Regions from separate parts of the Alloalcanivorax sp. C16-1 genome, predicted to be linked through region 1. Evidence: predicted binding sites of a transcription regulator. Region 1 holds the regulator's gene; each other region holds the start of a gene.
What was found. The regulator sigma-54, encoded in region 1, starts transcription at its own class of promoters, with help from an activator protein. The targets are predictions, from matches to a motif close to TGGCACNNNNNTTGCTNT.
Positions count from the first base shown of each region.

Region 1 (9,573 bases):
GGGATTATTCGCGGGGCGCCGCCGGTTTCTGGATTGAGAACGGTGTCATACAGAAGCCGCTTCAAGAGTTTACCATTGCCGGAAATCTGGGGGACATGTTCGCCGGCATTCAGGGGAGCGGTACCGATGTGGACCGTCGCGGCAACATTGCCTCCGGATCCCTTTTGCTGGCCGCGATGAAAGTGGCCGGCGTTTGAATCGTTATTTTTTTATTTGCTGAAAGCAAGGGAAGCTATCCATGAGTGATGTGAATCCGTATCAACAACCGGAAGCCGATGTCGTTGGCAACGCGACGGCCCCGGGAGATATGCAACTGAGCGAGCCCCGCAAGGTGACCGTGGGCGAGGCGCTGGGCTGGATCGGCGACGGCATGAAGCTGCTGTCCGGTCACTGGGGCGTGGTAATCGGGGCCCTGGTGCTGATCTTCGTGATCACCACCGTGTTGCAGTTCATTCCGTTGATCGGCCCGCTGGCGCAGCCGTTTCTGATGACGCTGCTGTACGGTGGCCTGGTGAAGATGTTTCACCGCATCGACACCACCGGCCAGTCCGATTTCACCGATCTGTTCGCCGGCTTTTCCCAGCGTACCGGTCCGCTGCTGCTGCTGTCGCTGGCCCAGCTGGGTGTGTTCCTGGCCATCGGTTTGCTGGTCGGTGGCCTGATGGTCATGACGCTGGGCGCCGGCGCGCTGTCGGGCATGGATCCGGGAGCAACCAGTGGTGGTCTGAGTGGCGGGCTGTTCCTGGTGTTGATGTTGGTGGCCGTGGTCGTGGTCACCTTGGTGGCGTTTCTGTTCTACTTCACCGTGCCGCTGGTGATGCTCACCGATACCGGCCCGGGCCGGGCCCTGAAACTCAGTTTCCAGGCGTGCCTCAAGAACCTGATCCCGATGGTCGTCTACGGTCTGGTGGCCACCGTGATCGTGGCGCTGGCGGCGCTGCCGGCGCTGCTCGGCTGGCTGTTCGTGATGCCGATCCTGGCCGGCGCCTTCTATCTGTCCTTTAAACAGGTCCTGACCGCGTCATGATCAATCCCTACCAGGGCCCGGAAGCGGACCTGGGCGGGCCCGCCGGCCCCGGCCCCGAGCGGGTCGGCGCCGCCAGGCGCCGGCCGATCGGCCATGGCTGGCTGTGGTGGCGGCGGGCCTGGCGGCTCACCGCCGCCAACCGGGTGCTCTGGTGCCTGGCCCTGCTGGTGTTCATGGCGGTGATCATGGGCATCAGCCTGCTCGGACTGTTCGTGCCGGTGCTCGGCAACTTCGCGCCGACGCTGATCGGGCCGGTGCTGGCGGCCGGTCTGATGCAACTGGCCTGGCGGCGCTGGCACGATGAGGAGTTCGATTTCGGGCAGCTGTTCGCCGGCTTTTCCCAGCGCACCGGGCCCCTGTTCCTGACCGGCCTGACCCAGGTGGGGCTGCAGATTCTGTTCACCCTGGTGATGGTGGCGGCGGCGCTGCTGCTGTTCGGCCGGGAAATCGCCGCCCTGTTTACCGCCGGCTTCCAGGGCGAGCCCCTGGATCCGGCCTCCGCCTCGGCGTTCGGGCAGATGGGTATCATCAAGACCGCGCTGCTGATGCTGATCATGGTGGCGGTGTCGATCCCCTATATGGCGGTGATCTGGTTTCAGGTGCCGCTGGTGTTCTTCGGCGACCGCCGGCCCCTGCCGGCGCTGAAGGAGAGTCTGGTGGCGGTGCTTCGCAACTGGCTGCCGATGCTCTGGTACGGCCTGGTGCCGATGCTGTTCTTGCTGCTGCTGGCGGTGTTGCTCGGTGTGCTGCTGGCCGGCGCGAATCTGCTGTTCGGCGCGGACAGCCTGGCCATGCTGGTGGTGGGCCTGGTCAGCGGCCTCCTGTCCCTGGTGTTCGCCCTGTTCTTGCTGGCCCTGACCACGGTGTCCGTCTACGCCTCGTTCCGGGATATCTTCGGCGTCGGCGACGACGAACCGGACGCCACGCCGGATTTGTGAGGAGGCGGCCGCCAGGCCGCTAGAGCAAACTGGCGTAGAGAATCGTCGCCAGCCCCAGAAACGCGAAGAACCCGACCACATCCGTAATGGTGGTGAGCACCACCGACCCGGCCAGCGCCGGGTCGATGCCCATGCGTTTCATGGCGATGGGAATCAGGGCCCCGGCGCCGGCGGCCACCACCAGGTTCAGCACCATGGCCGAGGCGATGATCATGCCCAGGCTGGCGTCGTCGAACCAGAGCGCGGCGGTGGCGCCGATCACCAGGGCCCAGAGCAGGCCGTTGAGCGCGCCCACCGCCAGTTCCTTGGTGAACAGATAACGGGTATTGCCTTCCTGCACCTGGCCCAGGGCCATGGCGCGGATCACCAGCGTCAGGGTCTGGCTGCCGGCGATGCCGCCCATGCTGGCCACGATCGGCATCAGCACCGCCAGGGCCACCACTTTTTCCAGGGTGTTTTCGAACAGACTGATCACCGCCGAGGCGGCCAGGGCGGTGAGCAGGTTGATGCCCAGCCACAGGGAACGGCGCCGCACCGTGTGCCACACCGAGCCGAAGGTGTCCTCGTCCTCGTCCAGGCCGGCCATGCCCATCAGCGAGTGGTCCGCTTCCTCGCGGATCACGTCCACCACGTCATCGATGGTGATCCGGCCCACCAGCACGCCGTTCTCGTCCACCACCGCGGCGGTGATCAGGTCGAGCCGTTCGAACAGCTTGGCCACGTCGTGGGCGGGGCGGTCGGCGGGGATCGCCTCCACGTCGGTGCGCATGGCTTCGCGCACCGTGGTGCCCGGGTCGGAGATCAGCACCCGGGTCAGCGGCAGCACGCCGATAAACTGGTTGCGGCGATTGACCACCAGTAGGTTGTCGGTGGTTTCGGGGATTTCACCGCGACGGCGCAGATAGCGCTGTACCACGCCGAAGGTGATCTCCGGGCGCACCGTGATCACGTCGGTGTTCATCAGGCCGCCGGCGGTGTCCTCCGGGTAGCTCATCACCTGTTCCAGGCGTTCCCGGTTCTGCGCGTCCAGGGCGGCCAGCACCTGGCTGGTGACCTGCTCGGGCAATTCCTGCAGCAGGTCGGCCAGGTCGTCGGTGTCCAGATCCTCGATCAGCGGGACCAGTTCTTCCGGCGGCAGGTCGCGCAGCAGTTCCACGCGCACCTCCTCGCCCAGGTACTGCAGCACCTCGGTTTCCTGCTCCTGGCTGAGCAGGCGCCAGAGAATTTCCCGTTCCCGGGGCGGGGAGGATTCCAGCAGGTGGGCGGTCTCGGCGCCGGGCAGGCTGTTGAGCAACTGGCGCACCTGGGAAAAGGTGCCCCCGGCCAGGGCCCGGTTAACGGCGTTGAGATTGCGCTTGTGCTGACTTTGTTCGGACATGACCCCTCCTCGCTGTGCGCCAGTTTAACCCAGCGCCGGCCAGGGAAGGATCAAAGGGTGAAAAAGCGGCCGCTACTCGCCTTCGTCGAACTTGCGTTCGAACAGGTCGGCCAGTTCGTCCATGGCGGGCACTTCGTCCTCGCCGTCCACCCGCACCGTCAGGGTGGTGCCCTTGGCGGCGCCCAGCATCAGCAGGCCCATGATGCTTTTGGCGTCGATCTGGCGCTCGCCGTGCAGCACCTGGATGGTGCAGCTGTAGCGGCAGGATACGCTCACCACCTTGGCGGCGGCGCGGGCGTGCAGGCCGAGCTTGTTGGTGATCGTCAGGTTCCGCTCAATCATCCATCCAGCTCCCGGTGGCGCACGTGCAGGGGCACGCCCTTTTCGCGCAGCCGTTGGGCCAGCTGTTCGGTGATGTAGACCGAGCGGTGGCGGCCACCGGTGCAGCCCACCGCCACGGTCACGTAGCTGCGATCGTTGGCGCCGTAGGCGGGCAGCCAGCGGTCCAGGAAGTGAAAGATGTCGTCGAGCATGGCGCCGCTTTCCGGGTGGCCGCGCAGAAACTCGGCCACCTTGTCGTCGCGGCCGGTGAGCGGGCGCAGGTCCCCCTGCCAGTGTGGGTTGGGCAGGGCGCGCACGTCGAACACCAGGTCGGCGTCGTGGGGCAGGCCGTTCTTGTAGCCGAACGACTGGATCAGCAGGGACAGCCGCACGTCCCGGCGCGCCACCCGCTGGCGGATCATATTGCGCAGGGTGTGCACGTCCAGGTTGCTGGTGTCGATCACCAGATCGGCGAGCTGGCGGATATCGGCCAGCAGTTTGGCTTCCAGCTCGATGGCGTCGGCCAGGGTGCGTTCGTCGCCGCTCAGGGGGTGCCGGCGACGGGTGGCGCTGAACCGCTTCAACAGCGTGGCCGGCTCCGCCTCGAGAAAGATGATCTCGGTGTCCAGCGGCTGCTGGCGCAGTTCCTCAATGATGCGATTGAACGCCAGCAACTGGCGGGGCAGGTTGCGGGCGTCCACGCCCACCGCCACGCGCTGCGGCGCGTGGTCCTCGTTCTGCAATTGCGCCGCGAGGGTGGGGAGCAGGCCCAGGGGCAGGTTGTCCACGCAATAATAGCCGTGGTCTTCCAGGGCCTGGAGGGCGGTGGTCTTGCCCGAGCCCGATCGTCCGCTGAGGATGGTCAGTTTCATAGCGATGGTCCGGCCGACCGGCTCAGGATGCCAGGCGAATTTCGGCCTCCGATTCCACCGCGGTCTGATACAGACGCTGATTGCCGTGGGCGTGGCGCAGGTCGCTGCGGTAGTCGTCGTCGTTGAACAGATTGGCCAGGTGGCTGAGGGTCTTGAGGTGCTGTTCCGGGTTCTGTTCCGGCACCAGCAGCACGAACACCAGGTCCACCGGACGCCCGTCCACCGCGTCGAAGTCCACCGGTTCGGACAGCTTCAGCAGCAGGCCGATGGCGGCGTCGCAGTGACCCAGCCGGCAGTGGGGGATGGCGATGCCCTCGCCGATGCCGGTGGAGCCCAGCTTTTCGCGGGCCACCAGGGCGTCGAAGACTTCCTGCTCGTTGAGGCCGCCACAGCTGGCCGCGGCCAGCTGGGCGATTTGGTCGAGCAACCGTTTTTTACTGGTGACCGCCACGTCGTCATAGGTGCGGTCTTCGGTGAGCAGTTCGCGTACTCGCATAATCGGGTTCTGGGCGACCTAGTGGCCGTGCTTGCGGCCCACGGTCTTTTCCTTGTGTTTGAGAATTTGCCGGTCCAGCTTGCTGGTCAGCGCATCAATGGCCGCGTACATGTCGTCCGCCTGGGCGGTGGCGAACAGGTCCGCTCCGGATATATGAATGGTGGATTCCGCCTTATGGCTCTTGGGCTCCGGGGAAAGGATCACCTGAACGCTGGTGATCTGGTCGGAGTGGCGCTCCAGTTTGGCGAACTTCTCGTCCACGTAGTCACGCAGGGCGTCGGTGATGTCCAGATGGTGGCCACTGAGGTTGATCTGCATAGCTGGCTCCTTCTCTCTTGTCGAAGAGATATCCGTTCCGGTCCGGCCTAGACCAGCCGCTTGCGCGCGCTGGAGGACGGGATTCGCATCGCCTCGCGGTACTTGGCGACGGTGCGGCGCGCCACCTTGATGCCCTGGTCGTTGAGCAGGCTTGCCAGCTTGTTGTCGCTGAGCGGCTTGCGAGGGTTCTCGGCGGCGACCAGCTTCTTAATGATGGCACGAATGGCGGTGGAGGAACACTCACCGCCGCCGTCCGTGTCCACATGGCTGGAGAAGAAGTACTTGAGCTCGAACACGCCCCGGGGCGTGAGCATGAATTTCTGGTTGGTGACCCGGCTGATGGTGGATTCGTGCATCTCCACCGCCTCGGCGATGTCGGCCAGCACCAGCGGTTTCATGGCTTCCTCGCCGTAGTTGAAGAAGTCCTGCTGCACCTCGACGATGCGGCTGGCGACCTTGAGCAGGGTGTCGTTGCGACTTTGCAGGCTTTTCAGGAACCACTTGGCTTCCTGCATGCAGTTGCGCAGGTACTGACCGTCGTCGCCGCCCACCTGCCGCGCCATCTGCGCGTACTGGGCCTGCAGATTGACCTTGGGCAGCACCTCTTCGTTGAGCTCCACCCGCCAGCCGCCCCGGTGGGCGCGCACCACCACGTCGGGCACCGCGTAGTCGGCGGTGTCGCCGCCGATCTGCTGGCCCGGTGCCGGGTCCAGGGTGCGCAGCAGACCCAGTGCCGCCACCAGGTCCGCCTCACTCACCGCCAGGGCGCGACGCAGGCCGGCGTAGTCGTGTTTTTCCAACAGCTCCTGGTGGACCAGCAGGGCGCGGGCGGTGTCCAGATGAGGGGTGTCGGCGGCCAGCTGGGCCAATTGCACGCCCAGGCATTCGGCCAGGTCGCGGCTGGCCACGCCCACCGGGTCGAACTGCTGCAGGCGGTGCAGCACCGCCACCACCTCGTCGTCTTCCAACGGGTCGTCCGGGTCGGCGATCTGGGTCTCGGCGGTGCCCACCAGATCCTCGAGGGAAACCGTGACATAGCCGCGCTCGTCCAGGGCTTCCAGGATGATCTGGGCGATCACCCGGTCGCGGTCGCTCATCGGGGTCAGGTTGAGCTGCCACTCCAGGTGGTCGAGCAGGGTGTCCGGGTTGGCGTGGCGCTGTTGCCAGGCGTCCGCGTCGTCGCCTTCACCGGCGCCGGCGCTGCTCTGGCCCACATAGAGGTCGTCCCACTCGCTGTCGGTTTCCACGCTGCCCTCGACCAGGTCGTCCAGGGCGTCGTCGCGCTCCAGCTCCATCTCGCCGTCGCCGTCCGGGTCGTCCGCGGAAAAGTCCTCGGCGCCGTCTTCCAGCTCCAGCAGGGGGTTGTTCTCCACCGCCTGCTGGATCTCCATGCGCAGGTCCAGCGTCGACAGCTGCAGCAGGCGGATTGCCTGCTGCAGCTGGGGCGTCATGGTCAGCTGCTGGCCGATTTGCAGTTGTAGAGTGGGTTTCATGCTACTGGGTCGCTCGTTCCCGAAGTCGGGCAGCATAGCAGCATTAATTTGCTTTAAGCAATAATCATGCCAAGTGTTGCTTTTCCCGGGGCGAGGGTGTAGGGCGGGGCCGGCGCGGGTGGCCGGTTCCGGTTATAGCCGGAAGTCCGCCCCCAGGTAGACGTCGCGAACCTGCTGGTTGCCGAGAATGGTGGTGGCGTCGCCGTCGGCGATGATGTGACCGGTACTGACAATATAGGCCGTGTCGCAGATGTCCAGGGTTTCGCGCACGTTATGGTCGGTGATCAGCACGCCGATGCCCCGTTCCTTCAGGTGGCGGATGATGCCCTTGATGTCGTTCACCGAGATCGGATCGACGCCGGCGAAGGGCTCGTCCAGCAGGATGAAATCCGGGTTGGTGGCCAGCCCGCGGGCGATTTCCGCCCGCCGGCGTTCGCCGCCGGACAGGCTCATGCCCATGGAGTCGCGAATGTGGTCGATGTGGAACTCGCTGAGCAGGCTTTCCAGTTGCTCCTCGCGCTGCGCCTTGGTCATTTCCTTGCGCGTTTCCAGGATCGCCATGATGTTCTGCTCCACGGTGAGCCGGCGGAAAATACTGGCTTCCTGGGGCAGATAGCCGATGCCCCGGCGGGCGCGGCCGTGCATCGGCAGGTGGGTGATGTCGTCGCCGTTGATTTCGATGCGGCCGGCATCGGCGGCCACCAGACCCACGATCATATAGAAGCAGGTGGTCTTGCCGGCGCCGTTGGGGCCCAGCAGGCCGACGATCTGGCCGGCTTCCACTTCCAGGGACACGTCCTCGATGACGCGGGTGCTTTTGTAGCTTTTGGCCAGGTTATGGGCGCTCAGATGTGCCATTCAGGGGGTCTCCGTGTTGCCGTCTTGAGCGCCGTTTTCGCCGGCCGGCTCGGTGTTCTTGGCCGGGATCACCAGCCGCACGCGCTTGTCGCCTTCACCGCTGGCGTCCACCCGCCGTGAATCCAGGTTGTACTGCACCCGGGCGCCCTCGAAGGTGTTGCCCTGGTGGTCCACATGGGCGTCGCCGGTAAGCACCAGCCGCCGGGCGCGCAGGTCGTAGACCAGGTTCCTGGCCCGCGCCTGCAGGTCCTCGCCCTCGCGCATGCGCACCGGATTGCCGGTGGCCTCCACGCGTACCAGTTGGTTGTTCTCCGTGAACAGCCGGATCACGTCGGCGTTCAGGCGCCGGTTGCCCTGGATCAGTTCCGCGTCGCCGCGGTACACGCCGGTGCCGGCGCTTTGCTCGAAGGTGGCGCTGTCGGCGCTCACCTCCACGGGCTGGCCGCCGGGAGGCTGGGCGGCGCCGGCCAGGCCGGCGAACAGCAGCCCGAACAGGCCGAGCCCTTTAATTGCTGCCCGTGAATTCACTTACCACTCCTTTTTCGAGGGTCATTTCGCCGCTGGTCAGGTCCGACCGCATGCTGCCGGCGCGGGTGTTGCCGTCGCGATGCTCCAGGGTCAGCGCGCCCGGCGAGCGGACCTGGCTGGCATCGTTCAGATACTCCAGTTCGTCGGTGCTGAGCGTGACGCCGTTGGTCTCGCTGCGTGCCTTGACCTGATCCAGAAACACGATCAGGTCGCCGTTGTCGCGCACTTCACCACGGCGGGAACGGATGGTCCAGATGCCGTTGTCGTTTTCCATGCGCAGATCCGGCTCGGTGAGCGTGGTCAGCGCCTCCCGTTGAAACTGCTCCAGGTGATCGGCCTTGAGCTCGTAGCTGACCTTGCCGGTGTCCCGGTCATAGGCCTTGGCGGTAATGGTGTCGGCAATGATCAGCGGGGCGCTGAGAAAGGCCTCGCGATCGTCCTCCAGGGGGTTGTCCCACTCGTGCAGGGTCATCAGCACGATCAGGCCGAGCAGCAGAATGCCGGAGGCGCTGAGCAGGCCCTGGCGTCTCACGGCGCCTCCCGCAATGCCAGCAGGGCATCGCAGATTTCACGGACCGCGCCGTCGCCGCCACGGGCCCGGGTAATGTGATCGGCGGCCTGCCGCGCGCAGGCATGGGCGTTGGCGGGGGCGAAGGCGATCTGGGCCCACTGCAGGGCCCCCACGTCCGGTTCATCGTCGCCGGCATAGCCGGTTTCCCGGGCACCGATACCCAGGCGCCCGGCCAGGTCGGCGAGGGCGACGGCCTTGTCCTCGCGGCCCTGAATGACGTGCTCGATGCCCAGTTCCCGGGCACGGCGCGCCACCATGGGCGTGTCCCGGCCGGTGATGATGGCCAGGGTGACGCCGCTGGCGGCCAGCTTCTTGAGGCCGTGGCCGTCGTGCACGTGAAACACCTTGAGGGTTTCGCCGTCCGGCCCGTAGTGCAGGCGGCCGTCGGTCATCACGCCGTCCACGTCGAACGCCATCAGGCGCAGGGCGCGGGCATCGGCGGTGGAAATCGAAAAAGCCATTACATCACTCCGGCGCGCAGCAGGTCCTGGGTGTTGAGCGCGCCGATCGGTCGACGCTGGTCATCACAGACGATCAGGCCGTTGATCTTGCGCGTTTCCATGATCTGCAGCGCCTCGGCGGCGAGCAGCCCCGGGGCCATGGTCACCGGGTGGCTGGACATCACCTCGGCGATGCCGGCCTGGCGGATATCCAGGCCCTTCTCCAGGGTGCGGCGCAGGTCGCCGTCGGTGAACAGACCGATCAGGCGGTCGTCCTCGTCCACCACCGTGGTCATCCCCAGGCCCTTGCGGGTCATTTCCAGCAACGCCTCG
Region 1 is NZ_JBKFTK010000002.1:125,277-134,849, forward strand. It holds gene pmbA (metalloprotease PmbA) at 1-197, shown strand, start outside; gene ACLD0W_RS07730 (BPSS1780 family membrane protein) at 308-1,027, shown strand; gene ACLD0W_RS07735 (BPSS1780 family membrane protein) at 1,024-1,965, shown strand; gene mgtE (magnesium transporter) at 1,985-3,343, opposite strand; gene ACLD0W_RS07745 (HPr family phosphocarrier protein) at 3,416-3,685, opposite strand; gene rapZ (RNase adapter RapZ) at 3,682-4,536, opposite strand; gene ptsN (PTS IIA-like nitrogen regulatory protein PtsN) at 4,559-5,032, opposite strand; gene hpf (ribosome hibernation-promoting factor, HPF/YfiA family) at 5,051-5,350, opposite strand; gene ACLD0W_RS07765 (RNA polymerase factor sigma-54) at 5,398-6,843, opposite strand; gene lptB (LPS export ABC transporter ATP-binding protein) at 6,976-7,701, opposite strand; gene lptA (lipopolysaccharide transport periplasmic protein LptA) at 7,702-8,229, opposite strand; gene lptC (LPS export ABC transporter periplasmic protein LptC) at 8,207-8,761, opposite strand; gene ACLD0W_RS07785 (KdsC family phosphatase) at 8,758-9,261, opposite strand; gene ACLD0W_RS07790 (KpsF/GutQ family sugar-phosphate isomerase) at 9,261-9,573, opposite strand, start outside.

Region 2 (9,573 bases), on a different contig from region 1:
TAGCCGGTTTCGGTACGCCGGCGAGCCGGTTTTACGCGGCGTCGCCTTTCACCACTTCAAATTCGGAATGCGGTGGAACACATCGCGCAGGCCCACGGACCAGGCTTCGCCGAGCTGGCGGAAGCCTTCGTGGTGTTCGTCCACGTTGAAGTGTTCGGTGGCGATAAAGCTGGCGCGGCGGTAGCGGAGCACGTCCAGGGGCAGGCCCACGGAGAGGTTGGAGCGGATGGTGGAGTCAATGCTGATGAGGGCGCATTTGATGCCGTCGTCGAGGGAGGTGTCGTAGTCGATCACCCGGTCGAGGATGGGTTTGCCGTATTTGGTTTCGCCGATCTGAAAGTACGGGGTGTCGGCGGTGGCTTCGATGAAGTTGCCTTCCGGGTAGACCAGGAACAGGCGCGGCGGCTCGCCCTGGATCTGGCCGCCGACGATAAAGCTGCTGCCGAAGTCCACGTGGCCCTGCCCCTGGCCGCTGTCGCGAGCGACCACTTCGCGGCCGGTGGCGCCGATGATGGTGGCCACGTCGTACATGGAGGCGGCGCCGAACAGGTTGGGCCGGTCGCTGTTGAGGCGCATGCGCATCAGGCTGAGCACGCTCTGGGTGGTGGCCAGGTTGCCGGCGGTCATCAGGACGATGACGCGTTCGCCTTCGATGACGAATTTGTGCAGTTTGCGGTAGGTGGCGATTTGATCGACACCGGCGTTGGTGCGCGAGTCCGCCGCGAACACCAGCCCGTCCTTGAGCGCCAGGGCCACGCAATAGGTCATTGCCGAACTCCGCTTACCGCCTGCCTTATTGGTCCGCCGCGCTGGTGAGGCGCACGTGGGCCACCGCGTTGAGCGATTCCACGCCGCCGCCGTAGCGCACGCCGCGTACCGGGCAGGCATCGAGATAGTCGAGACCCACCGCCAGTTTCAGGTGGTGCCGGGGCCGGCGGGTCTGGTTGGTGACGTCGAAGGTGTGCCAGCGGTCGTCCTGCCAGACCTCGGCCCAGGCATGGCTGGCCACGTGTTCGCTTTCGTCGCTGTAAAGATAGCCGCTCACGTAGCGCGCGGGTATCCCCAATACGCGGCAGCAGGCCAGAAAGACGTGGGTGTGGTCCTGGCAGACGCCCTGCCCGCCCCGGTAAGCGGCCACGGCGTCACTGGCCACGTCGGTGACACCGGCGGTGAATGGCATGTCCGCCAGGATCCGTTCGCTGAGTTTTTCCAATGCCGCCAGGGTGTGATCGCCACGGTAGCCCTCGGCCAGGTCGACCAGGACGGCGTCGGTACCGGTGAGCGCGGAGGTACGCGCGAACACCAGCGGCGACAGCCGGGCGTCGTCGTCTTCCTGGTCCTCGTCGACGATTTCCACCTGGCCCCGGGCGGTGAGCTCGATGCTTTGGTGGGGGTGATCCAGGGTCAGCACGTGCAGGATGTTGTCGAAGCCGTCGGAGGCGCGGGTGGCCTGCTCCGGCAGATCCAGATGCCAGTCGAGAATGCGCTGGCGACGGGAGGGGCGCGGGGTCAGGCGCAGATACTGGGTGCTGTGGCGAACCCGTTCGGAGTAACGGTACTCGGTGCGGTGCCGGATCGAGAGTTTCATACCACCTCCAGGTATTCTTCGCGGATGGTGTCCGCCAGTTCGTTGACCCGCCGCAGAAAGTCGGTGAGGTATTCGTGCAGGCCGGTGGCCACGATATGGTCCAGGTCGCCGTATTGCAGGCGGGCGAACTGCACCGCCGCCAGGCGTTTGGATTGCTGGCCGGCGTGGCCTTCGATGGCGGGCAGCAGTTCGCACAGCATCTGCATGCACGAGCGCAGCGAGCGCGGCACCTCCGGGCGCAGGATCAGCAGCTCGGAGACCCGTTCGGCGTTGATCGGTTCGCTGTAGATTTCCCGGTAGGCCTCGTAGGCGCCCACCGAGCGCAGCAGGGCGTGCCAGCGGTAGAAGTCCACCGCGCCGTCGCCGGCGGCGCTGTCGATCTGATGTTTGACATCGAGAATGCGGGCGGTGCTGTCGGCGCGCTCGATAAAGGTGCCCAGTCGCAAAAACCGGAAAGCGTCGTTGCGGATGCTGGTGCCGTAGGTGGCGCCGCGGAACAGATGCGAGCGGTTCTTCACCCAGTCAAAGAACTCGCTGGCGCCGTAACCTTCCAGGCCCAGTTCGCGGATCTCGCGCAGTTCCAGCCAGGTGCTGTTGACGCTTTCCCACATTTCCGCGGTGATTTTTCCGCGCACCGCGTGGGCGCTTTCCCGGGCGGTGCGCAGGCAGTGAAAGATGCTGCCCGGGTTGCCATCGTCCAGGGTGAAAAAATGCATCACCTCGTCCACGCGGACGTCGTCGTGGGTGGCCAGGTAACTGTCCAGGCTGCCGGTGATCACCAGCGGCGCGGTGATCTCTTCGCGGGCGTCCACGGCGAACGGAATCAGCGACAGGTTCCAGGCCACGTCCAGCATGCGCGCGGTGTTCTCGGCGCGTTCGAAATAACGGGACAGCCAGTACAGGTCGGCGGCGGTACGACTCAGCATGATCCGTCCTCCAGCACCCAGGTGTCCTTGGTGCCGCCGCCCTGGGACGAGTTCACCACCAGGGAGCCGGCGCTCATCGCCACCCGGGTCAGGCCCCCGGGCACCAACCGGGTTTCCTTGCCGCTCAGTACGAAGGGCCGCAGGTCGATGTGCCGGGGGGCGATGCCCTGGTCCACGAAGATCGGGCAGGTGGACAGGGACAGGGTCGGCTGGGCGATGTAGTTGGCCGGCCGCGCCTTCAGGCGCTCGCGGAACGACTCGATCTCGGCGTGGCTGGCCGCCGGCCCCACCAGCATGCCGTAGCCGCCGGCGCCGTGGACCTCCTTGACCACCAGTTCCGGCAGGTGGGCCAGCACATGGTCCAGCGCCTTGGGGTCACGGCATTGCCAGGTGGGCACGTTGGCCAGGATCGGCTCCTCGTCCAGGTAGAAGCGGATCATGGCCGGCACATAGGGGTAGATGGATTTGTCGTCGCCGACGCCGGTGCCCATGGCGTTGGCCAGAATCACGTTGCCTTCCCGGTACACCGACAGCAGGCCGGGCACGCCGAGCATGGAGTCCGGGCGGAGCGCCAGCGGGTCCAGGTAATCATCGTCGATGCGGCGGTAGATCACGTCCACCCGCTGCGGGCCGGCGGTGGTGCGCATGAACACGAAGCCGTCCTTGACGAACAGGTCGGCGCCCTCCACCAGCTCGATGCCCATCTGCTGGGCCAAAAAGGCGTGTTCGAAATAGGCGCTGTTGAAGCGGCCCGGGGTCAGCAGCGCCACCGTGGGATTGGGCACGGAGCCGCTTTCCTGGAGCGTCTCCAGCAGCAGCGAGGGGTAGTGCTCCACCGGCGCCACCGACTGGTGGGCGAACAGCTCCGGAAACAGACGCATCATCATGCGCCGGTTCTCGATCATGTAGCTGACCCCGGACGGTGTACGCAGGTTGTCCTCCAGCACGTACCAGGTGCCCTCGCCGTCGCGGATCACATCCACGCCGCTGATGTGCGAGTAGACCCGGTTGGGCAGGTCCAGGTCCTGCATGCACGGCTGGTACTGGGGATTGCCGAAGATCTGCTCGGCGGGCACCAGGCCGGCGCGGACGATGGCCTGGTCGTGGTAGATGTCGTGCAGAAACAGGTTCAGGGCGCGTACCCGCTGGATGGCGCCCTGCTCCAGACGCCGCCAGTCCGCGGCGGGGATCACCCGGGGCAGCGCGTCGAAGGGAATCAGCCGTTCGGTGCCGCTCTCCTCGCCGTAGACATTGAAGGTGATGCCGACCCTGTGGAACTGGAGCTCGGCCTCCTTACGCTTGCGCAGCAGCCCGTCGTGGGCCTGCCCGAGCAACCATCGGTGATAGCCTTTGTAGGCGTCCCGGACCTTGCCGCCCGGCAAAATCATCTCGTCGTAGCCGGACACGTCCGGCAGGGATAGTGTCCCCATGGCGCTCTCACTGGCACGGCCCGGCTCCTTGCCAGACCCTGTCTCAGTATGAGCAAAGGGCGTGCCAGAAATTGTAAAGCTTTGCGAAGGGAACGTGCGCCGGTTTGGTGCGCCGGCAACGAAAAAGCCCGGCGCGAGGCCGGGCTTTTCGGGAACGGAAGTCGAACCGGGTTCAGAGCTTGCTGTCGAGCTCCGGTACCGCTTCGAACAGATCCGCCACCAGACCGTAGTCGGCCACCTGGAAGATCGGCGCTTCTTCGTCCTTGTTGATCGCGACGATCACCTTGGAGTCCTTCATGCCGGCCAGATGCTGGATGGCACCGGAGATACCCACCGCCACGTACAGGTTCGGGGCGACGATCTTACCGGTCTGACCCACCTGCATGTCGTTGGGCACGAAGCCGGCGTCCACGGCGGCGCGGGAAGCACCCACGGCGGCGCCCAGCTTGTCGGCCACTTTGTAGAGGATCTCGAAGTTGTCGCCGTTGCCCATGCCACGGCCACCGGAGATCACGATCTCGGCGCTGGCCAGCTCGGGGCGGTCGGACTTGGCCAGTTCCTCACCCACAAAGGAGGAGATGCCGGCGTCCTTGACCACGTCACAGCTTTCCACGGAGGCGGAACCGCCCTCCTCGGCCACCGCGTCGAAGGAGGTCGGACGCACGGTGATCACTTTCTTGTCGTCACCGCATTTCACGGTGGCGATGGCGTTGCCGGCGTAGATCGGGCGCTTGAAGGTGTCGCCGTCGACCACTTCGGAGATCTCGGAGATCTGGGCCACGTCCATCAGCGCGGCGGCGCGCGGCGCGAAGTTCTTGCCGGTGGTGGTGGCGGCGGCCAGGATGTGGCTGTAATCGGCGCCCACTTCGGCCACCAGCTCGGCGATGTTCTCGGCCAGCTGATGCTCATAGGCGTCGTTGTCCGCGCACAGTACCTTGCTTACGCCCTCGGCCTTGGCGGCCTGCTCGGCCACGGCGTTGCAGCCCTTGCCGGCGACCAGAACGGTGATGTCACCGCCAATTTCCTTGGCGGCGGCGATGACGCTGAGCGTCGCTTTGTTCAGCGCGGCATTGTCGTGTTCGGCGTAGACTAAAACACTCATCAGATCACCTTCGCTTCGTTCTTCAGTTTGTCGACCAGCTCATCCACGGAGCCCACCATGACACCGGCCTTGCGCTCGGCCGGGGTTTCCACCTTCTCGATGGTGACGCGCGGGGTCATGTCGACACCCAGGTCCGCCGGGGACTTCACGTCCATCGGCTTCTTCTTGGCCTTCATGATGTTGGGCAGGGAGGCGTAGCGCGGCTCGTTGAGGCGCAGGTCGGTGGTCACCACCGCCGGCAGCTTCAGCTCAACGGTCTGCAGGCCGCCGTCGATTTCACGGGTGACCTTGACCTTGCCTTCTTCCATGTTCACTTCGGAGGCGAAGGTGCCCTGGGGCATGCCGGTCAACGCGGCCAGCATCTGGCCGGTCTGGTTGTTGTCGTCGTCGATCGCCTGCTTACCGAGGATAACCAGCTCCGGCTTCTCTTCGTCGACGATGGCCTTGAGCGCCTTGGCGATGCCCAGGGGCTGCACGTCTTCGTCGGTTTCCACCAGGATGGAACGGTCGGCGCCCAGCGCCATGGCGGTACGCAGTTGTTCCTGGGCGGCCTTCGGACCGATGCTCACGGCCACGATTTCGGACACCACGCCTTTTTCCTTCAGGCGCACGGCTTCTTCCACGGCGATTTCGCAGAAGGGGTTCATGGCCATTTTGACATTGGCGAGATCGACACCGGAGTGGTCCGCTTTGACACGAACCTTAACGTTGTAGTCGATGACTCGCTTGATGGGTACAAGAACCTTCATAGGATCCTCGGAATCTTCCACTTGGTGACTTGAATCGTTCCCTGCCGCGGCTGCCACAAACCAGGGTTTGGAAGCCCGCCTTGCCTTGTGGCAACCCGGTCCCCGGGAGGGACGAAAACGATGAAAAAGGCGAGACGACGCCGAACACGGGGCCCCGCGCGAGGTCCGGTATCTTGAACGCCAACCCCGGCAAGGTCAATAGGCCGAAAATGTGTAAGCGGATGATTTTTCTGCCAATTGTGTTCATTATTCATGACTCGCCGGTCGCTCATTTTGTTGAAAATCAATCACCTGGCGACGGATAATCCAAACACTCGTTTGAGCGTTTGTGAAAGACCGTTTCACATCCGCCCAATTGGTGGTGCCGTCCAACGGATGCTTATATACTCGCGCCACCCCAAGAACCTCCGCCCGCACCGGCCAGGCCACACAGCCTCAGGCTCACGGCGTCACGGCGAGGTCCCGGCCGGCCCCTAACAAGGCACTATAAGGGCCGTAACGCAACCGAAAGCTAGGAGACAGGCTGTGGAACGCGAATCAATGGAAGTCGACGTAGTGATCGTCGGCGCCGGCCCCTCCGGTCTGGCAACCGCCTGCCGGCTCGGCCAAATCGCCCAGGAAAGCGGCCAGGAACTCAGCGTGGTGGTCGTCGAGAAGGGCTCCGAAGTCGGCGCCCATATTCTCTCCGGCGCGGTGTTCGAGCCGCGCGCGCTGAACGAACTGTTCCCCGACTGGAAAGAGAAAGGCGCGCCGCTGAACGCCCCGGTCACCACCGACGAAATCTACTATTTCACCGGTGCCGACAAGGCCAGCAAGGTGCCCGGCCCGTTCGCGCCGAAGACCATGCACAACGAAGGCAACTATGTCATTTCGTTGGGCAACCTGTGCCGCTGGCTGGCGGAACAGGCGGAAGGCATGGGCATCGAGATCTTCCCGGGCTTCGCCGCCAGCGAGATCCTCTATAACGAAGACGGTTCCGTGAAAGGCATCGCCACCGGTCAGATGGGCGTCGCCGCCGACGGCGAGCATAAGCCCAGCTACGACCCGGGCATGGAACTGCACGCCAAGTACACCGTGTTCTCCGAGGGCTGCCGTGGCCACCTGGGCAAGCAGCTGATGGAGAAGTACAACCTGCGCGACGGCGTGGACCCGCAGCACTACGGCATCGGCATCAAGGAGCTGTGGGAAATCGACCCGTCCAAGCACAAGAAGGGCCTGGTGATGCACAGCGCCGGCTGGCCGCTGAGCGAGTCCGGTTCCCCGGGCGGCGCCTTCCTGTACCACCTGGAAGACAACCAGGTGACCCTGGGTCTGATCACCGACCTGGCCTATTCCAACCCGCACGTCTCGCCGTTCGACGAGATGCAGCGCTGGAAGACCCACCCGGAAGTGAAGAAATACCTGGAAGGCGGCAAGCGCGTCAGCTACGGCGCCCGTGCCATTTCCAAGGGCGGCCTGCAGTCGCTGCCGAAGATGACCTTCCCCGGCGGTATTCTGGTGGGCTGTGACGCCGGTACCCTGAACTTCGCCAAGATCAAGGGCAACCACACCGCCATGAAGTCCGGCATGATGGCCGCCGAGACCATCGCCAAGGCGATCGCCGACGGCCGTTCCGCCGACGAGCTGAGCGAATACAAAGCCACCTTCGAGAACAGCTGGGTCTACGAAGAGCTGCACCAGCAGCGCAACTTCGGCCCCGCCCAGCACAAGTTCGGCAACCTGCTGGGCTCCGCCTTCGCGTTCGTCGATCTGAACATCTTCAACGGCAAACTGCCGTTCACCATGCGCGATACCACCCCGGACCACGACACCCTGAAGCCGGCGGATCAGTGCAAGAAGATCGATTATCCGAAACCGGACGGCAAACTGACCTTCAACAAACTGGATTCGGTGTTTCTGTCCAACACCAACCACGAAGAAGATCAGCCCTGCCACCTGCAGTTGAAGGACCCGAGCATCCCCATTGAGTACAACCTGCCCAAGTACAACGAGCCGGCGCAGCGTTATTGCCCGGCCGGCGTGTACGAAGTGGTCGAGGACGAAACCAGCGGGGAAAAGCGGTTCCAGATCAACGCGCAGAACTGCGTGCACTGCAAGACCTGCGACATCAAGGATCCGACCCAGAACATCAACTGGGTGCCCCCGGAAGGCACCGGCGGGCCCAACTACCCGAACATGTAAGCGGGTCCCTCGCCGGAAACGAAAAAGCGCCCCTCGGGGCGCTTTTTTTATGTCCGCCGGCGCTGGCGCCAGCGCCGGACCCAGGCTTTCACGCGGGTCTCCAGGGCGTGAATCAGGCCCAGGGGCGGCATCGCCGGCATGTAAAGCTCCGGTTCCCGCGGGCGGCGCGGGCGCTGTTCCTGGTTGGATTCGGGGGTCGTCATGGTGGGCTCCTGTTCTGGATATCCGGTTCCAAGGATCCCCAGCATCGCCGCCGGTCTTTGTTCAATCCAACGAAAAGATCTACACTGCCCTTTCAGTTTTATTGAAAGGTCTCTCCATGACGGTTTCCGCCACTGCCCCGCCCCCACTGCTCGACACCGATGTGCTGCGCAGCTTCGTGGCCATCGCCGAGAGCGGCAGCTTCACCCGCGCCGCCCGGCAGGTGCACCGCACGCCCTCGGCGCTGAGCATGCAGATCAAGCGGCTGGAAGAGACCCTCGGCCATCCGCTGTTCGTGCGGGAGGCGCGTCAGGTGCGGCTGACGCCGGAAGGCGAGATGCTGCTCGGTTACGGGCGGCGTCTGCTAAAGCTGAATCAGGAGGCGGTGGCGCGGTTTCTGTCGCCGGCCCTGGACGGCGTGGTGCGTCTGGGCACGCCGGACGACATCGGCACCCGCATCCTGCCCCGGGTGCTGAGCCGCTTCGCCAGCGGCCATCCGGCGGTGCAGGTGGAGGTGGTGGCCGGCCGCAGCGGCGATCTGGTCAGCCGCATGGTCGATGACAAACTGGATCTGGTACTGGTCACCGAAGGCAACGACGACCTGACACCTGGCCTGGGGGAAGTGGTGCACACCGAACCCCTGGTGTGGGCCGGCCGGGAAGGTGGCGTGGCGGCGCAACGGTCGCCGTTGCCGCTGTCGCTGGCCAGCCACGGCTGCGCCTGGCGGGCCATGGCTCTGGCGGCGCTGGACCAGGCCGGCATCGACTACCGTGTGGCCTACAGCAGCGAACACTGCGCCGGTCAGGAAGCGGCCATGCTCGCGGATCTGGCGGTCTCACCGTTCCCACGCAGCCTGGTGCGGCCGCCCCTGCGCCGGCTGGGCGCCGAGCACGGCCTGCCGCCCCTGGGCGATTACCGCATTGCGCTGCTGCGCGGCGAGGGCCTCTCCCCCGCCGCCGAGGCCCTGGCCACCCAGGTCCTGGAGGCGTTCCGGGAATGGCGCTGAGCGTCACTCCCGGGGCGCGGCGTTATTCCGCGTCCAGCGCCTTGCGGCCACGCCACACCAGACTGTAGAGGTCCTTGCGGCGGTCGCGCAGGTTGGTCACCGAGCCTTCGCTGTGCAGCAGCTTGAGCTTTTCCAGATCCACGTCGGCGAACAGCAGCATCTCGGTGTTGGGCACCGATTCGCTGATGGTGCCGTCGTGGGGAAAGTAAAAGTCGCTGGGCGAGAACACCGCCGACTGGGCGTACTGGATGTCCACGTTGTCCACCCGGGGCAGATTGCCGACGCTGCCGGAAATGGCCACGTAGCATTCGTTCTCGATGGCCCGCGCCTGGGCGCAGTGGCGCACCCGCAGGTAGCCGTTCTTGGTATCGGTCCAGAACGGCACGAACA
Region 2 is NZ_JBKFTK010000008.1:45,807-55,379, forward strand. It holds gene ACLD0W_RS17440 (peptidase) at 49-768, opposite strand; gene ACLD0W_RS17445 (transglutaminase N-terminal domain-containing protein) at 794-1,588, opposite strand; gene ACLD0W_RS17450 (alpha-E domain-containing protein) at 1,585-2,514, opposite strand; gene ACLD0W_RS17455 (circularly permuted type 2 ATP-grasp protein) at 2,508-3,944, opposite strand; gene ACLD0W_RS17460 (electron transfer flavoprotein subunit alpha/FixB family protein) at 4,117-5,046, opposite strand; gene ACLD0W_RS17465 (electron transfer flavoprotein subunit beta/FixA family protein) at 5,046-5,795, opposite strand; gene ACLD0W_RS17470 (electron transfer flavoprotein-ubiquinone oxidoreductase) at 6,321-7,976, shown strand; gene ACLD0W_RS17475 (hypothetical protein) at 8,024-8,179, opposite strand; gene ACLD0W_RS17480 (LysR family transcriptional regulator) at 8,296-9,183, shown strand; gene ACLD0W_RS17485 (GNAT family N-acetyltransferase) at 9,206-9,573, opposite strand, start outside.
Region 2: ACLD0W_RS17455 (circularly permuted type 2 ATP-grasp protein) is a predicted target of sigma-54. The motif match lies at 3,994-4,011, and genes of this name have one in related genera.

Region 3 (9,573 bases), on a different contig from region 1:
GCCGCCGGACATGACGAAGGCGATGCGCTCGGCCACGGTGTCTTCGGGCAAATCCAGCCGCTCGGCGAAGAAGCGCTTGAGCACGCTGGTGGCGAAGGCGCGGGTGAAATCGTTGACGCAGCCGTTGCCCTCGGTCTTGCCGAGCACCGCCACCACCCGCTCCGGGTGCAGACGGCCGTCGGCCAGCGCCTCGCGCAGCGGCGTCAGGTCATCCGGACCGGCGCAGGGCAAACGCAGAACGAGGGTTTTCATGGTAAAGCCTCCCATTAATTTGAATCGCGACAACCAGGCCGCGATGGCATTAGCACGCCGGCCAGGCGAGTCCGCCCGTGCCTGGGCGTTCATTGAGAGGCAAGATAGAATTCCCGGAGCGCAGCCCACCAGCGTTATTTTCTGGTCAGAGCGATGCCGTTTCGGCATCGCTCATTGCTCGGAGCACGAGATGCAGAACATCCGCTTTCTTCGTTATGTGGACGCCGTGGCGCGCTGCGGCTCGATCCGCAAGGCCGCGGAACAGCTCAACGTGGTGTCGTCGGCGGTGAACCGCCGCATCCTGGATATCGAAGCGGAGATCGGCACCGACCTGTTCGAGCGGCGCGCCCGGGGCGTGCGCCTCACCGCCGCCGGCGAGCTGTTCGTGGCCTACGCCCGCAAACAGATGGCGGAGCTGGAACGCACCCTCTCGGAGATCGAGGACCTGCAAAGCGTGCGGCGCGGCGAGGTGCGCATCGCCGCCATCGAGGGCATGGCGGCGGAGCTGCTGCCCCGGGCGATCTGCGCCTTTCAGAAAACCCATCCCCAAATACGCTTCACCACCTTTATCTGCGGCCGCGAGGAGGTGTACCGGTACCTGAAGGAGTTTCGCGCCGACATCGGACTGGTGTTCAACCCGGCGCCGGACCCGGAGATCCGCACCCTGATGGACGTGGAACAGCGGTTGTGCGCCTTCGTCTCACCGGATCATCCGCTGACCCGGCTGGACCAGGTGCGGCTGTCCGATTGCGTGGCCTACCCGCTGGCGCTGCCGGATCGCAGCCTGGGCGGGCGCGCCCTGCTGGATGAATTCCTGGCGCGCCGCTCCCTGCGCCTGGAGCCGGCGCTGGAATCGGATTCCTTCGAACTGATGCGTAACTTCGCGGTGAAAAGCGGCGGCGTCTGTTTCCAGATCCAGATCGGCATGCCGCCCTCGCACCTGCCCGGCGGCATGCGCGCCCTGCCCCTGGCGGACCGGGGCCTGAGCCGGGGCCGTCTGGTGCTGGGCATGGAACACTCCCGCGCCCTGCCGGTGGCCACCGCGCGCTTCGTCGAGCACCTCAAGAACGATCTGGCCGACGCCTGACCCACCCACGCAGCCCCCCTCAAGCGAGTCCGGGTTATGCCCTTCCGGGACCCTTGAGAACAGGACGTTCGAAAGGGAGCCTACAGGGACGTACTCGCGGCGTTCCCGGAAGGGCATAACCCGGACTCGCGCCCAGGCTGGAGAGCCCGCCCCGTCGAAACGCGGCCCCCGACGCCGCACAGTAATAGTGCCGCGCGCCCCGCGATGAAGCAGAACGCCGCCCCGGAACACCACCGCGCATTTTCACCAAACCACCGCCAGCGCCCGTAAACACTGGCACCGCGCCGCGCCGCCGAGAAGCTGGCACCGGCCTTGCACTGATCGGCATACCTACTGGTATACAACGAGGTATGCGAACGTGCTTGGCTGGACCATCGATCAATGGCGCTCCGCCTACCGGCGCAAAAAACTGACGCCGGTTTCCGCCATGAAGGCGCTGTCCGCTCTGCTGCAGGACAGCGAACGGGCTCTCTGGATTCACCTGCTCGACGAATCCAGTCTGCTGGCCCAGGCGGAACGCCTCAGCGATCCCTCCCTGCCCTTGTACGGCGTGCCCTTCGCGGTGAAGGACAACATCGACGTGGGCAGCCTGCCCACCACCGCCGCCTGCCCGGCCTATGCCTACACCGCCAGGGAAACTGCTCCGGCGGTGCAGGCGCTGCTGGATGCCGGCGCCATTCTGGTGGGCAAGACCAACCTGGACCAGCTGGCCACCGGCCTGGTGGGCGTGCGCTCGCCCTACGGTGAAGTGCCCAACCCGTTCAATGGCGACTACGTCACCGGCGGCTCCAGCTCCGGTTCCGCCGCCGTGGTCAGCCTGGGGCTGGTGCCGTTCGCGTTGGGCACCGACACCGCCGGCTCCGGCCGGGTGCCGGCGGCGCTCACCAACATCGTCGGCCTGAAGCCCACCAAAGGCAGCATGAGCACCCGGGGCGTGGTGCCCGCCTGCCGCACCCTGGATTGCATCAGCGTATTCGCGGTGAGCGTGGACGACGCGGAAACCGTGTTCGATCTCTACAAAGGCTACGACGAACAGGACGGCTACGCCCGCCATGCGCCCACCGGCGTGCCCACCGCCTTGCCGGAAAAACCGCGCCTGGGCGTGCCCAAGGAAACGCCCTGGTTCGGCGATGATCAGGCCGCCGCCGCCTGGCAACGGCAACTGCAGGAACTGGACGCCATCGCCGAACTGGTGCCGTTGGACATGGAGGTGCTGCACCAAACCGCCCGCCTGCTTTACCAGGGCCCCTGGGTGGCGGAGCGCTACACCGTGGCGGAGCCGCTGCTGGAAGACCCGGACGCACTGCTGCCGGTGATCCGCGATGTGATCCTGCCAGCCAGGGATATGAGCGCCGCCGACGGCTTCCGCGCCCAGTACCAACTGGCGGACCTGCGCCGGCAAGCGGATCAGCTGATGGCCGGCATCGACGCCCTGGTGGTGCCCAGCACGCCGGGCATCTACACCCGGGCGGCGGTGAACGCCGACCCGATCAAGCTCAACAGCCAGCTCGGCACCTGGACCAACTTCGTCAACCTGCTCGACATGTGCGCCCTGTCGTTGCCCGGCGGCCTGCGGGACGGCGACGGCCTGCCCACCGGTATCACCCTGATCGGCCCGGCCTGGTACGACGCCGCCCTGGCGGAGTTCGGCCGGCGCTGGCAGCGCCACCGCCCCTGGAAGGCCGGCGTCACCGACCAGCAACCGGCGCTGCCGAAAGCGGAGGACGACAAGGACCGGGACGACGGCACCGTCACCGTGGCGGTGGTGGGCGCCCATCTGTCCGGCATGCCGCTTAACTACCAACTCACCGAACGCAACGGCGTACTGCTGGAAACCACTCGCACCGCGCCCTGCTATCGCCTCTACGCGCTGGCCAACACCACGCCGCCCAAGCCCGGTCTGATCCGTGCCGACGACGGCGCCGCCATCGAGATCGAGCTGTGGAAACTGCCGATCACCGAGTTCGGCAGCTTCGTGGCGCTGATCCCCGGCCCGCTGGGCATGGGCACCCTGGAAACCGAGGACGGCCGACAGGTGAAAGGCTTTATCTGCGAAGGCTGGGCGATTGCCGACGCCAAGGACATCACCGCCCTGGGGGGCTGGAGAAATTACATCAAGGGGTTATGAAATGGCTTTGAAGAAGGTGCTGATCGCCAACCGTGGCGAGATCGCGGTGCGCATCTGCCGCACGCTCAAACAGCTGGGCATCGCGTCGGTGGCGGTGTACTCCGACGCCGACCGCAACAGCCAGCATGTGGCCGCCGCCGACGAGGCGGTGGCCCTGGGCGGCCAGACCGCGGCGGACAGCTACCTGCGCAGCGACCTGATTCTGCAAGCGGTGAACGACACCGGCGCCGACGCGGTGATCCCCGGCTATGGCTTTCTCTCCGAGAACGCGGAGTTCGCCGAGGCCTGCGCCGCCCGGGGCGTGGTGTTCGTGGGCCCGACCCCGGACCAGCTGCGCCGCTTTGGCCTCAAGCACGAGGCCCGCGCCCTGGCGGAAGCCGCCGGCGTGCCCCTCGCCCCCGGCACCGGCCTGCTGCAAAGCCTGGATGAAGCCAAACAGGCCGCCACCCAAATCGGCTACCCGGTGATGCTCAAGAGCACCGCCGGCGGCGGCGGCATCGGCCTGAGCCGCTGCAACGATGAAGCGGAGCTGGTGGCCGCGTTCGAATCCGTGAAGCGCCTGGGGGAAAGTTTCTTCTCCGACTCCGGCGTGTTCATCGAACGGTTCGTGGCCCGCGCCCGCCATATCGAAGTGCAGATCTTCGGCGACGGCCAGGGCAAGGTGCTGGCCCTGGGCGAACGGGAATGCTCCCTGCAACGGCGCAACCAGAAAGTGGTGGAGGAAACGCCGGCGCCGAACCTGCCGCAAGCTACTCGGGAAAAACTCCACGACAGCGCCGTGCGCCTGGGCGAGTCGGTGAACTATCAGTCCGCCGGCACGGTGGAATACATCTACGACGACGAGCGCGACGAATTCTATTTCCTGGAGGTGAACACCCGCCTGCAGGTCGAGCACGGCGTCACCGAATCCGTGTTCGACGTCGACCTGGTGGCCTGGATGCTTCAGTTGGCCGGCGGCGACAGCGTGCCCCTGGAGCGGGATTACCGGCCCGACGGCCACGCCATGGAAGTGCGCATTTACGCCGAGGACGCCCTCAAGGATTTCCAGCCCAGCCCCGGCGAACTGACCGAAGTGTTCTTCCCGGACAACATCCGCCTGGACGGCTGGGTGGACACCGGCACCGAGGTGAGCCCGCACTACGACCCGATGCTGGCCAAGGTGATCGTACACGGCGCCGACCGCGCCGCCGCCCTCGACAACATGCGCGACGCCCTGGCCGCCACCCGCCTGTCCGGCATCGCCACCAACCTGGATTACCTGCGCCAGATTCTGCGCGACCCGGCGGTGGCCGAAGGCAAGGTCTCCACCCGCTACCTGGAGAGCTTCCAGTACACGCCCACCGCCTTCGAGATCGTCGACCCGGGCACCTATACCACGGTGCAGGACTACCCGGGCCGCGCCGGTTACTGGGACATCGGCGTGCCTCCGTCCGGCCCCATGGACGACTACGCCTTCCGCCTGGGTAACCGTATCGTCGGCAACCACCCCAGCGCCGCCGGTCTGGAAGCCACGCTGGTCGGCCCCACCCTGCGCTTCCACAGCGACACGGTCATCGCGCTTACCGGCGCCGGCTGCGACGCCACCCTGGACGGCGAGCCGGTGATGCTTTGGCGGCCGGTGACCGTGAAGGCCGGCCAGACCCTGGTCACCGGCAAGGTGATCAGTGGCTGCCGCACCTACATCGCCGTGCGCAACGGCATCGATGTGCCCGACTACCTGGGCAGCAAATCCACCTTCGTGCTCGGCCAGTTCGGCGGCCACGGCGGGCGCACCCTGCGCAAGGGCGACGTGCTCTCCATCTGCCAGCCGCAGCTGGCCGGCTGCCCCACCCCGGCGCCGGAACATGAACCAGCGGCGGCGGATGCCAAGCTGATCCCGGACTACCCACAGCAGTGGGCAATCAAGGTGCTGTACGGCCCCCACGGCGCCCCGGACTTTTTTACCGAGGAGGCCATCGAGGCATTCTTCAGCGCCGACTGGCAGGTGCACTACAACTCCAACCGTCTCGGCATCCGCCTGGTGGGTCCGAAACCAAGCTGGACCCGCACCGATGGCGGCGAGGCCGGCCTGCATCCCTCCAACATCCACGACTGCGAATACGCCGTGGGCAGCGTTAACTTCACCGGCGACTTCCCGGTGATTCTCACCAAGGACGGCCCCAGCCTGGGCGGCTTCGTGTGCCCGGTGACCATTGCCAAGGCGGAGCTGTGGAAGGTGGGGCAGTTGAAGCCCGGCGACAGCATCCGTTTCGTACCGATGGCGTTTGATGAAGCGTTGGCATTGGAAAAGGCCCGGGACCAGGCCATCGAGGCCCTGCAACCGGCGAGCCCCGAAACGCCTTCTTTGCCGAAACCGGGAACCAAGTTCACCTCACCGACCATGCTGGCGGAGCTCGACGCCACCGAACTGGCTCCGCGCATCACCTACCGGCAGGCCGGCGACAAATACATTCTGATCGAGTACGGCGACAACGTGCTGGATCTGGACCTGCGCTTCCGCGTCCATGCCCTGATGGAAAACCTCAAGGGCGACAAGGTGGGCGGCATTCTGGAACTGTCCCCGGGGGTGCGCAGCCTGCAGGTGCACTACGATTCCCGGGTGATCCACCAGGCCCAGCTGGTGAAAACCCTGCTGGAGCGGGAAGCGGCCCTCGGCTCCGTGGCCGATATGGTGGTCACCTCCCGGGTGCTGCACCTGCCCCTGGCGTTCGAGGACAGCGCCACCCTGGACGCGGTGAAACGCTACCAGGAGACCATCCGTGGCGAGGCCCCCTGGCTGCCCAACAACGCGGAGTTCATCCGCCGCATCAACGGCCTGGATTCCATCGAACGGGTCAAGGAGATCGTCTACCAGGCCAGCTACCTGGTGCTGGGCCTGGGCGACGTTTACCTGGGCGCGCCCTGTGCCGTGCCGGTGGACCCGCGCCACCGGTTGATGACCTCCAAGTACAACCCGGCGCGCACCTACACCGCCGAGGGCACGGTGGGCATCGGCGGCGTCTATATGTGTATCTACGGCATGGACTCCCCCGGCGGCTACCAGCTGGTCGGCCGCACCCTGCCGATCTGGAACAAGCACCTCAAAAACCGCCAGTTCAAAACCGGTGAGCCCTGGCTGCTGCGCTTCTTCGACCAGGTGCGCTATTACCCGGTGAGTGAGGAAGAACTGGCGGGGATGCGCGATGCCTTCCGCGAAGGCCGGCTCGAGGTGGAGATAACCGAAGAGAAATTCTCACTGGCCGATCATCACCGCTTCCTGAACGAGATCGAACCGGAGATGGTGGCCTTCCGGGAGAACCAGCAGGCCGCCTACCAGCAGGAAGTGGCGCGCTGGCAGGACGAGGACGCCCAGATCGAATCCGCCCTGCTGGGCGGCGGCGGCGCCGACATCGGCGAGGTGGACGGCCACCTGGTCAGCGCCGAGATCAGCGGTAACGTCTGGAAGCTGCTGGTGGAGGAAGGCGCCACCGTGCAGGAAGGTCAGACCCTGGTGATCGTGGAAGCCATGAAGATGGAATTCGAAATCACCGCCAGCGCCGCCGGCACCGTTACCGGCCTGCACTGCAAGCCCGGCGCCATCATCAATGCCGGCGACCCGGTGGCGGTGATCGACACGGACGTGGCCTGAAGGAGGCCCCAATGAAGATGGTCCTGAAAAACCAGACTCGGGAAAATCTCGCCGAGCGTATCTACCGACAACTGAAGCAGGATATCTTCGACTTCCGCCTGCTACCCGGCGACCGCTTCAGCGAAAACGAAATCGCCGAACGCATGGGCGCCTCCCGCACCCCGGTGCGCGAGGCCCTGTTCCGCCTGGAACGGGAAGACTACGTGGAGGTGCTGGCGCGCAGCGGCTGGCAGGTCAAACCCTTCGACTTTAAATACTTCGAGGAACTCTACGACGTGCGCACGGTGCTGGAATGCGCCGCCGTGCGCCGGCTCTGCGAGCGGGACACCCCCGCGCCGCAACTGGAAGCGCTCACCACCCTGTGGCGCACGCCCAAGGAAGACCGGCCGCAACGGGTGGGGCCGGTGTCGGCCCTGGACGAACGCTTTCATGAAATTCTGGTGGAAGCCGCCGGCAACCAGGAAATGGCGCGCATCCACCACGACCTCACCGAGCGCCTGCGCATCATCCGCCGCCTGGACTTCACCAAACCGCCGCGCATCGACGCCACCTACCAGGAACACGCCGCCATCCTCGACGCCATCGCCCACCGCCGGGTGGATCAGGCGCAGATGCTGCTGCGCGCCCACATCGAAGCCAGCCGCAACGAAGTCCGCAAGATCACCCTCCACATGCTCCACGAAGCCCGCACCCACGGCGGGGTCGGACCGCGGTAACCCACTGTTTCTGAATGCTTTTTTCTCCATAAACAGCGCACAGCGGCGGTTAGAGGGGCCTTTTCACCCCCCAAAACCGGGGCTAACCGGGCTGATCCGGCGCTTTGTTCTCGTGCCAGGTGAGCAGCCCGTCCAGCACCGGACAAAGAGACTGCCCCCAATCCGTGAGCCGGTATTCCACCTTGGGCGGCACCTCCGGATAGACTTTGCGCACCACCAGCCCATCCGCTTCCAGCTTGCGCAGCTGCTGAGCAAGCATCTTCGGCGAGATGCCCGGGATCCGTTTTTCCAGCTCGGAATAGCGCCGCACCTGCCCGCCAAAAAGATGAAAAAGCAGAATCAGCTTCCAGCGTCCCTCCAGCACACTCAGTGCCGCCGCCACATCCGCTGCCGCGCTTTCCGGTGTGTATTCCTTACCCATAGGTAACCCACTTACTTTTTGGTGCGTTCTTGATGAACGGAAACGTCATGATCAAACTTCATCGCCTCTCCTTCATCATCCAGGTAACCAACCATGGCCGTACTACTCCGCCCCCCGATTGCGCTTTTTTTTGAGCTGAGCAACAAGGAAGACAGCACGTCACTGGATCGCTGCTTCGTAACGGAGGCCCTCGTGCATGACGAAAAGCAAACCCACCGGGGGATCACCGAAATCAAAAACTGGTTTACCGAAGCCAAGAAGAAATACAGCTATACGGCGGAACCGCTGGAAATGGAAGAAGATGAGGCAACCGTTACAGTGCGCGCCCGGGTCTCGGGTAATTTTCCCGGTAGCCCGGCGGTGTTGCGCTACGTCTTCGAACTGCGCGACGACCGCATCCAATCACTCGCCATCGGCTAACCGAAAGCGCTCTTCGTCCCGCAGCGTCAGCACCTCGAAGCCGTCCGCCGTTACCGCGATGGTGTGCTCCCACTGGGCGGACAGGCGTTTGTCACGGGTGACCACGGTCCAGCCGTCGGGCAGGGTGCGCACCGCCGCCTTGCCCTGATTGATCATCGGCTCGATGGTGAAGGTCATGCCCTCGCGCAGCACGGTGCCGGTGCCGGCCTGGCCGTAATGGAGAACCTGCGGGGCTTCGTGCATTTCGCGGCCGATGCCGTGGCCGCAATACTCGCGGACCACGGAATAGCCGTAGTTTTGCGCGAGGGCCTGAATCGCATGGCCCACATCACCGAGGGTGGCGCCGGGCCGGACCGCGCGGATGCCGGCCCACATGGCCTCATAGGTGGCGTCGACAAGCCGCCGCGCGTGCGGCGACACCTTGCCGATCAGATACATCTTGCTGGAGTCGGCGATAAAGCCGCCGTTCTCCAGGGTGATGTCCACGTTGATGATGTCGCCGGATTTAAGGACCTTCTTCGCCGAGGGCACCCCGTGGCACACCACCTGATTCACCGAGGTATTGAGCACATACTCGAAGCCGTACTGCCCCTTGCTGGCCGGGCGGGCGCCCAGCTCATCGACGATGTAACGCTCCACCCGGTCGTTGATCTCCAGAGTGGAGAGCCCCGCCGCCATCCAACCGTCCACATACGCGAACACCGACGCCAGCAGTCGCCCAGACTCGCGCATCAGCGCCAGCTCGGCCTCGGTCTTCAGAATCGCGTCAGCCACCGGCCACCCGCCGAATATCCACCTCGGCCAGTTTCAACTGCTCGCGCACGATCTCGGAAAAAGACAACTCCGGATTGGCCTCCGCCAGCATACCGATTTTGATCCAGAACTCGGCCTGGGCGTTGATGGAACGCACCATCACCGAAC
Region 3 is NZ_JBKFTK010000004.1:240,384-249,956, forward strand. It holds gene ACLD0W_RS14860 (ring-opening amidohydrolase) at 1-252, opposite strand, end outside; gene ACLD0W_RS14865 (LysR family transcriptional regulator) at 443-1,339, shown strand; gene atzF (allophanate hydrolase) at 1,698-3,467, shown strand; gene uca (urea carboxylase) at 3,469-7,095, shown strand; gene ACLD0W_RS14880 (GntR family transcriptional regulator) at 7,113-7,811, shown strand; gene ACLD0W_RS14885 (winged helix-turn-helix transcriptional regulator) at 7,894-8,232, opposite strand; gene ACLD0W_RS14890 (nuclear transport factor 2 family protein) at 8,326-8,652, shown strand; gene map (type I methionyl aminopeptidase) at 8,635-9,426, opposite strand; gene ACLD0W_RS14900 (ParD-like family protein) at 9,419-9,573, opposite strand, start outside.
Region 3: atzF (allophanate hydrolase) is a predicted target of sigma-54. The motif match lies at 1,641-1,658, and genes of this name have one in related genera.